One region of the Burkholderia multivorans ATCC BAA-247 genome, then DNA from elsewhere that is predicted to be linked to it. Evidence: riboswitches for the same ligand, from Rfam matches in the RefSeq annotation. Region 1 holds a riboswitch; the other holds the start of a gene.
The links. A riboswitch is a leader RNA that binds a small molecule or an ion and turns the genes downstream of it on or off. The one in region 1 is predicted to bind cobalamin.

Region 1 (3,405 bases):
CGACATCGCGCCGATACAGGTCGTAGCGCGCCGGCGCGACCGCGACGAGCGTATGCGCAGCCGTGCGCGGCAGTGCGCAATGCCGCTCGCAGCCGCTCAGATGCACGTCGACCGGCCGGCCGACATGCGCGGCGAGTGCGAGCGCGTCGCGTTTCGTGTCGGCGCGCGCTTTCGCGCAGCCCGTGCTGCCCGCGCACGCGACGAGCATCGCGCGCGGATCGGACGGCGCGCAGACGAGACCGAGCGCCGCCAGCGCCTCGAGCACGGCCGGCGCCTGCGCGTGCGCGACGCCGTGCACGAACACGCCTTGCCACGGCGTCATCGTCAGCGTGCCGTCGCCGTATGCATCGGCCAGTGCCGCGAGCCGGTCCAGTTGCGCGGCATCGAGCCGTCCGAGCGCGAACTGCGCGCCGACGCTGCAGCGCGACGCGTCGACCGACGCGCGCGCACCGAAGCGCCACGCGGGATCGGACGGCGCACGCCGCCAGCGGGCCAGCGCGGGATCGGCAGTCAGCGCGAAGGGCAGGTCGTGCTGCGCGCGCGTCAGCAGCGCAGGTTCGCCGCGCGCGGCGAGCAGCGTACGCATCCGCGTGACGTCGGCCGGTGCAAGATCGAGAAACGCATGCAGCAGCGCGCGAACGAATGCGACCGTATGCTCGGGCGCCACGTCGACTGCCGCGGGGGCGTCGTCGCGCGAAGTCGGCGGACAGCCGGCGAGGCCGGCCGCGATGCGCGTCGCGCCGTCGTCGCGGCGCCACGCGGCGAGCCAGATGTCGTGCGGATGATCGAGCGCGGCGACCGATTCGCCGCCATCGAACTGGATCGAGAATTTCGGCGACAGCTCGCCGCGGCGCGGGTCCGTCGCGAGCAGATCGAGCAGCGGCGCGGCGAACGCGCGGCTGTCGACGAGCGCCGCGCGATCGTGACCGGCGAGCGGGCTCAGCATCAGGTTGCGTGCATCGTCGCTCGCGGCCAGCGCGGCTGCCTCGTCGAGCCCGCGCGGCTCGGCCGCGTGCGGGCCGAGCCGCGCATCGAGCAAGGCGCGCACGAGCGCGTCGGCCGCGCCGTCGCGGATCCCGCGTAACTGAAGGTTCGCGCGATTGGTCGCGTCGATCGCGCCGGAACCGTACCTGCGCGCGGCGGCGGCGATCGCGCGTGCCTGGCTCGCGTCGAGCCGGCCGCCCGGCAGCTTGATCCGGCACAGTCCGCCGTCGGCGGCCGCCACGATGCGCACGAGCCCCGGACACGCCGACGGGCGCGCGACAGGCGACGCGGTAAACGGAACGGAGAAGGCGGGACTCAACGGGGCACCGGGACAGTGTCGCGCCGCGGCCAACGCATCGGTACACCCCGCCCGACGCCGGCTGGCACGCACGCACTTTCAGGCCGGCAGGTCTCCTGGCTGACAGGTCGGCGCCTGCTCCCGGCCTTCCCGGTGAAACCAGTGGCATGAGGGGGAGATCGGCTCGCTGTCTACAGTTGCGGGGGCAGCCACAGCGGCGCGATGCGCCCTGTGTTCCCTCTTCGGCCCCGAAGGGCACCGGCGAACGAACGCGCGTAGGATACCCGATTTCGCGGGCGGGCCACGACCCGAAAACCGTGCGGCGGCACGTGGACGGCAGCGCCGCCGTGCCGAAGCCGTTCTTCCGTCGCCGGACGGCGAACGCCGTGCGCTCGTCGCGGATATTTCATCGGCTCAATCTTCATCGGCCGAATCGGCCGCGCGCCGAATCGCCGGCATGCGCGAAGCGCCGTCCGGGCTGCCGATGAAACGCGGAGTCGAACACGGTACTATCCCGTCTTTGGCGATGCAGACCGGTACGCGGCGGCAACAGGACGAACGATGGGGAAGGGTGCATGACGGCATGGCTGACGGTGGTGGGCATCGGCGACGACGGCTTCGCGGGGCTCGGCCGCGCCGCACGCCGCGCGCTGCTCGATGCGACGCTCGTCGTCGGCGCGAAGCGGCATCTCGACATGCTGCCCTCGCGACTGCCGGCCGCACGCGAAGCGTGGCCGTCGCCGTTCGACCTGTCTGGCGTGCTCGCGCGGCGCGGCTCGCCGGTCTGCGTGCTCGCGAGCGGCGACCCGATGCTGTTCGGCGTCGGGGCGACGCTGGCGCGCCGGCTCAGCGCCGACGAATGGCGCGTGCTGCCGGCGCCGTCGTCGCTGTCGCTCGCGGCCGCGCGACTCGGCTGGCCGCTGCAGGACGTCGGCGCCGTGTCGCTGGTCGGCCGTCCGCTCGCGACGCTCGCGCGCCATCTGCTGCCGGGTCGACGCCTGTTCGTGCTGAGCGCGGACGGCCGCACACCGGCCGCCGTCGCGGCCGAGCTCGTCGCGCGCGGCTTCGGCCCGACGCGCATCAGCGTGTTCGAACACCTCGGCGGGCCGCTCGAGCGGCGCATCGACGGTCTCGCGCAAGACTGGAACGTCGAAGAGACGGCCGCACTCAATCTCGTCGCGCTCGAGTGCGAAGCCGGCCCCGACGCACCGCGCCGCGCACTGACGCCCGGGCTGCCCGACGACGCGTATCGCCACGACGGCCAGCTGACGAAGCGCGACATGCGCGCGCTGACGCTCGCGCGCCTCGCGCCGGCGCCCGGCGAACTGCTGTGGGACGTCGGTGCGGGCAGCGGCTCGATCGGCATCGAATGGATGCGCGCGCATCCGTCGTGTCAGGCGATCGCGATCGAGTCGCATGCGGAGCGGCAGCGCTTCATCGAACACAACCGGGACGCGCTCGGCGTGCCGGGCCTGCAGCTCGTCGCCGGCCGCGCGCCCGACGCGCTGGCCGGACTGGCCGCGCCCGACGCGATCTTCATCGGCGGCGGCGCGACGACGCCCGGCGTGCTGAACGCATGCTGGGCCGCGCTGAAGCCGGGCGGCCGGCTCGTCGCGAACGCGGTCACGCTGCAGGGCGACGTCGCGCTCGCCGGATGGCGCGACGCGCACGGCGGCACGCTCACGCGCGTGTCGATCGCGCATGCGGAACCGCTCGGCCGCTTCGACACCTGGCGACAGGCGCTGCCCGTCACGCTGTACGACGTGCGCAAGCCCGACACGGCCGCCGCGCCGTGCGCCGCGGAGTGCCGCTGATGCGCGACGAGACGCCCGAACGGTCCGCGCCGCTGCGCTTCGGCTATACGACCGGCAGTTGCGCGACCGCGACGTCGCTCGCGGCGGCGCGCCTGCTGCTTGCGGGCCGCGCGGACGACGCGGTCGAAATCGTCTTGCCGAAAGGGCAGCGCGTGGTGATGCGCCTCGAATTCTGCCGCGCGACGGCCGACGGCGCGGAAGCCGGCACGATCAAGGACGCCGGCGACGATCCCGACGTCACGCACGGCGCGCTGATCTTCGCGCGCGTCGCGCTCGGCGGCGCACGCGGCGTGCGTTTTCATGCGGGGC
Region 2 (3,405 bases), on a different replicon from region 1:
TGCCGGCGCACAGCCGCGCAGCGACGCCCGGCGTGCCGGCGATCGCGTACTGCCACGGCACGCCGCTGCGCAACGAACTCGAGGCGATCGGTCCCGACACGCTGGCAGACGCGACCACCGCATGCACGGAGACGATTGCCGAGCGGTTCGGTGCGGGGCCGGTGGACGGCAAGATCCAGGCGCACGTGTTCGGCGCGAGCCGCTGACGGCCGGCGCAGCCGGCGCGCACTACAGGATCAACGACGCAAGGATGCTGCACCACACCGCGATCGCGCCGCCGAGAAACACGCGCCGCGCGACCGCGATCTGCGTTTCGTCGTCCGCGCGCTTCATCGGCGACGTCGCGAAAAACGGCACGCTCCCGAGGCAGGCGAAGCCGGACAGCGCAAGCGCGATCACGACGTAGTCGCCGAACTGCCACGGCGTTTGCTCGTGCAGCCCCCAGTAGCCGAGGAACAGCATGCCCATCGAAAACATCGTCGCGGCGGCCGAACTGAGCGCGGTCACGGATCCTGTCGGAAATTGCATGGGCATCCTCCTGCGCGCATCGCGCGCGCCGCGTCATTATCCGGGCGCGCAGCAGGGCAGCGCAACGGCGCTGCGCCTGTCGTCGAGTGCGTTCCGCGACGATTCGTCATACCAAACGGGTGGCACGGCGCGTCGCAAATGCGGACCCGATGCCAGCCGCGGCGCGTGGTTTTTTCGCGCCGGTGCGTGCATGAAAGATTGACGCGCGAAAGCCCTGCCCCTTACCCTTGCGCGCTGATGGTTCCCGCGAGACGGGATCAAATGGGAACGCAGTGACGGCGCACGCCGGAATCTGCGGCTGCCCCCGCAACTGTAAGCGGCGAGTCCGTGCCCTTCGCGCCACTGGGAAACCGGGAAGGCGGGCACCGGGCGGCGACCCGCGAGCCAGGAGACCAGCCATCGACCGAGGTCCAAGCAGCCGCAACGGGCGGGGTGTCCCGATGCGCAAGCGCCGCCGCCGGCGGTCGCCCGTTGCAAGGACGGCCCGACCTCAGGATCCGTCAGATGTCCACCGCTTCCGCATCCGTTTGCCCGCGCACGGCACGCACGCTGCCGTGCGCGCGCGTTCGCGCGCCTGCATGCAGCCGGTTCGGCGACACGAGCCGGCCTCGCCGGGCCACGCCACCGCCGCGCGACGGCGGCGCGCCCTGCGCCCACGTCGCCGCCACGCCCGCATCACGATAACGACTCACGCTTCATGAATCTCCGACATCTCCTTGCCACGACCACCGCCACCGCGTTCCTGTCGCCGCTCGCGCACGCCGCCGGCGACGGCGCGGCGCAGCAGCCGGCGCAGCCGTCGAACGACGCCGCGCTGCCGGCCATCACCGTTACCGACACGCGCCATCTGCCCGAATCGTTCGATCGCCGCTATGCGAGCACGCAGGTGCTCACGCGCGACGATCTCGACCGCCTGTCGCCGAGCGATCCGAGCATCACGCAGGCGCTCGCGACGCTGCCGGGCATCACGGTCTCGCAGAACGGCGGGCCGGGCTCCACCGCGTCGGTCAGCATCCGCGGCTCGTCGGCGAACCAGGTCGCGGTGTTCGTCGACGGCATCCGGATCGGCTCGCCGACCACCGGCATCGCGCCGTGGTCCGACCTGCCGACCGAGGCATTCGAACGCGTCGAGGTGATTTCCGGGCCGGCCGCCGCATCGTTCGGCGCGAACGCGATGGGCGGCGTCGTGCAGTTGTTCACGCGCCGAGCGTCGAACCAGCCGAACCGCACGACGGTGTCGTTCGGCGGCGGCTCGAACAAGACGTTCGACACGCAGCTGCGTACGTCCGGCACGGTGCCGTCGACCGGACCGCTGGCCGCGCTCGGCGGCCTCACCTACTCGCTCGGCCTGCACGATTACGCGACGGCCGGCATCGACGCGACGCGGCCGTTCGCATACGGTCACGAGGACGGCCGCAATCCGTACCATGCGCAGGACGTCGACGCGCGGCTCGGCTACGCGCGCGACAACTGGTCGGTCTCGACGTTCGCGCTCTATCACCGCTCCGATCTGTCGTACGACAATGCCGGCGGTGCGAACCGCGAGCTCGATCATCAGCTGACGACCGGCGTATCGCTCCACGTCGACATCACACCCGACACGCAGTTCGATCAGTCCTTCGGTTATGCGAACGATCGGCAGTTCTTCTATGCGGGCGATCGGACCATCGCGACCGACCGGATCGATTCGCAGCGAATCAGCACGTCGACGTCGCTGACGCATCAGACGCGCGGGCTCACGCTGCTCGGGCAGCCGCTGTCCGGCGAGACGAAGCTCGCGTACGACTTCACGCGCGAGCAGGCGTTCCTGCCGAATGACGTGGCGGGCGGCGTGCCGACGCGCAACGACTCCGCGTTCTCGCTGCATCAGTCGATCACGCTCGGCAAGGTCACGATGTTCATGGCGGGCCGTCACGAGATCATCGCCGGCCGCGCGGTCAACACCGGCAACGCGGCGCTCGCATGGGCGATCACGCCCGTCTACACCGCGCGCGTGTCGTACGGCAACGCGTTCCGGCTGCCAACCTTCAACGATCTGTACTACCCCGGCTACGGCAATCCGCGGCTCAGTCCGGAACGCAGCAATTCGGTCGAGGCGGCAGTCGACGCAAGCACGGCAATCGGTACGTTCACGGCCGCGCTCTACGACACGCGCGTTCACAACCTGATCGCATACGATCCCGTCACGTTCGGGCCGATCAATATCGGCCGCGCGCATATTCGCGGCATCGATCTGTCGTACAAGGGCACGCTCGGCCGCTCGACGCCCGTCAGCGTCGCGGTCGGCTTCCTGAATCCGCAGGACGTGACGAATCGGACATGGCTGAACCGCCGGCCGCGTCAGACCGTGAGCGTCAGCATCGATCACTCGTGGGACGAACTGCATCTGCATGCGCTGAGCACCGGCGCATCGCTGCTGTACGGCGGCACGACGTTCGACGATCCGGCCAACGCGACGTATCTGCCGTCGTATCTGAGCGTAAGCCTGCGTGCGTCGTACCGGATCAATTCGCATCTGACGGTGTCGGCGCTGCTGTCGAACCTGTTCGACCGGCAGTACATGACGGCGTACGGTTACAACACGGTCGGCCGCACCGCGTTCGGCAAGATCGCCTATACGTTCTGATCGGACCGGGCGCGCTTAGGGACGCTTCGCTGCGCGGCGTGGCTCGAGTCGGTCATCTCGTCGATTTTGATTTGCTGCATGCATCGATGTGCGGCTCGCAGGCGATCGCCGCGACCTCGGTCACGTATGCGAATGCGTCTACGCGCTCGCGCGTGACCGACAATCTCTGCAATTTCAGTTTCACGACTACACGCTGGCGGTGTTACGTAGCGTCGTGGCGCGCGCGGGCGGCCCCGCATCGCGTCGACGAC

Region 2: it holds a riboswitch for cobalamin, as region 1 does, so the genes downstream of both, NP80_RS08575 (TonB-dependent receptor domain-containing protein) here and cobG (precorrin-3B synthase) in region 1, are expected to answer to the same signal.

What each region holds. Positions count from the first base shown of each region.
Region 1 is NZ_CP009832.1:1,901,051-1,904,455, forward strand. It holds gene cobG (precorrin-3B synthase) at 1-1,303, opposite strand, end outside; cobalamin riboswitch at 1,372-1,560, opposite strand; gene NP80_RS21170 (bifunctional cobalt-precorrin-7 (C(5))-methyltransferase/cobalt-precorrin-6B (C(15))-methyltransferase) at 1,858-3,096, shown strand; gene NP80_RS21175 (cobalt-precorrin-5B (C(1))-methyltransferase) at 3,096-3,405, shown strand, end outside.
Region 2 is NZ_CP009831.1:1,422,267-1,425,671, forward strand. It holds gene NP80_RS08555 (class I SAM-dependent methyltransferase) at 1-206, shown strand, start outside; gene NP80_RS08560 (hypothetical protein) at 229-528, opposite strand; gene NP80_RS08565 (hypothetical protein) at 461-730, shown strand; cobalamin riboswitch at 750-943, shown strand; gene NP80_RS08575 (TonB-dependent receptor domain-containing protein) at 1,226-3,154, shown strand; partial or broken gene NP80_RS30720 (3-hydroxybutyrate oligomer hydrolase family protein) at 3,205-3,345, shown strand.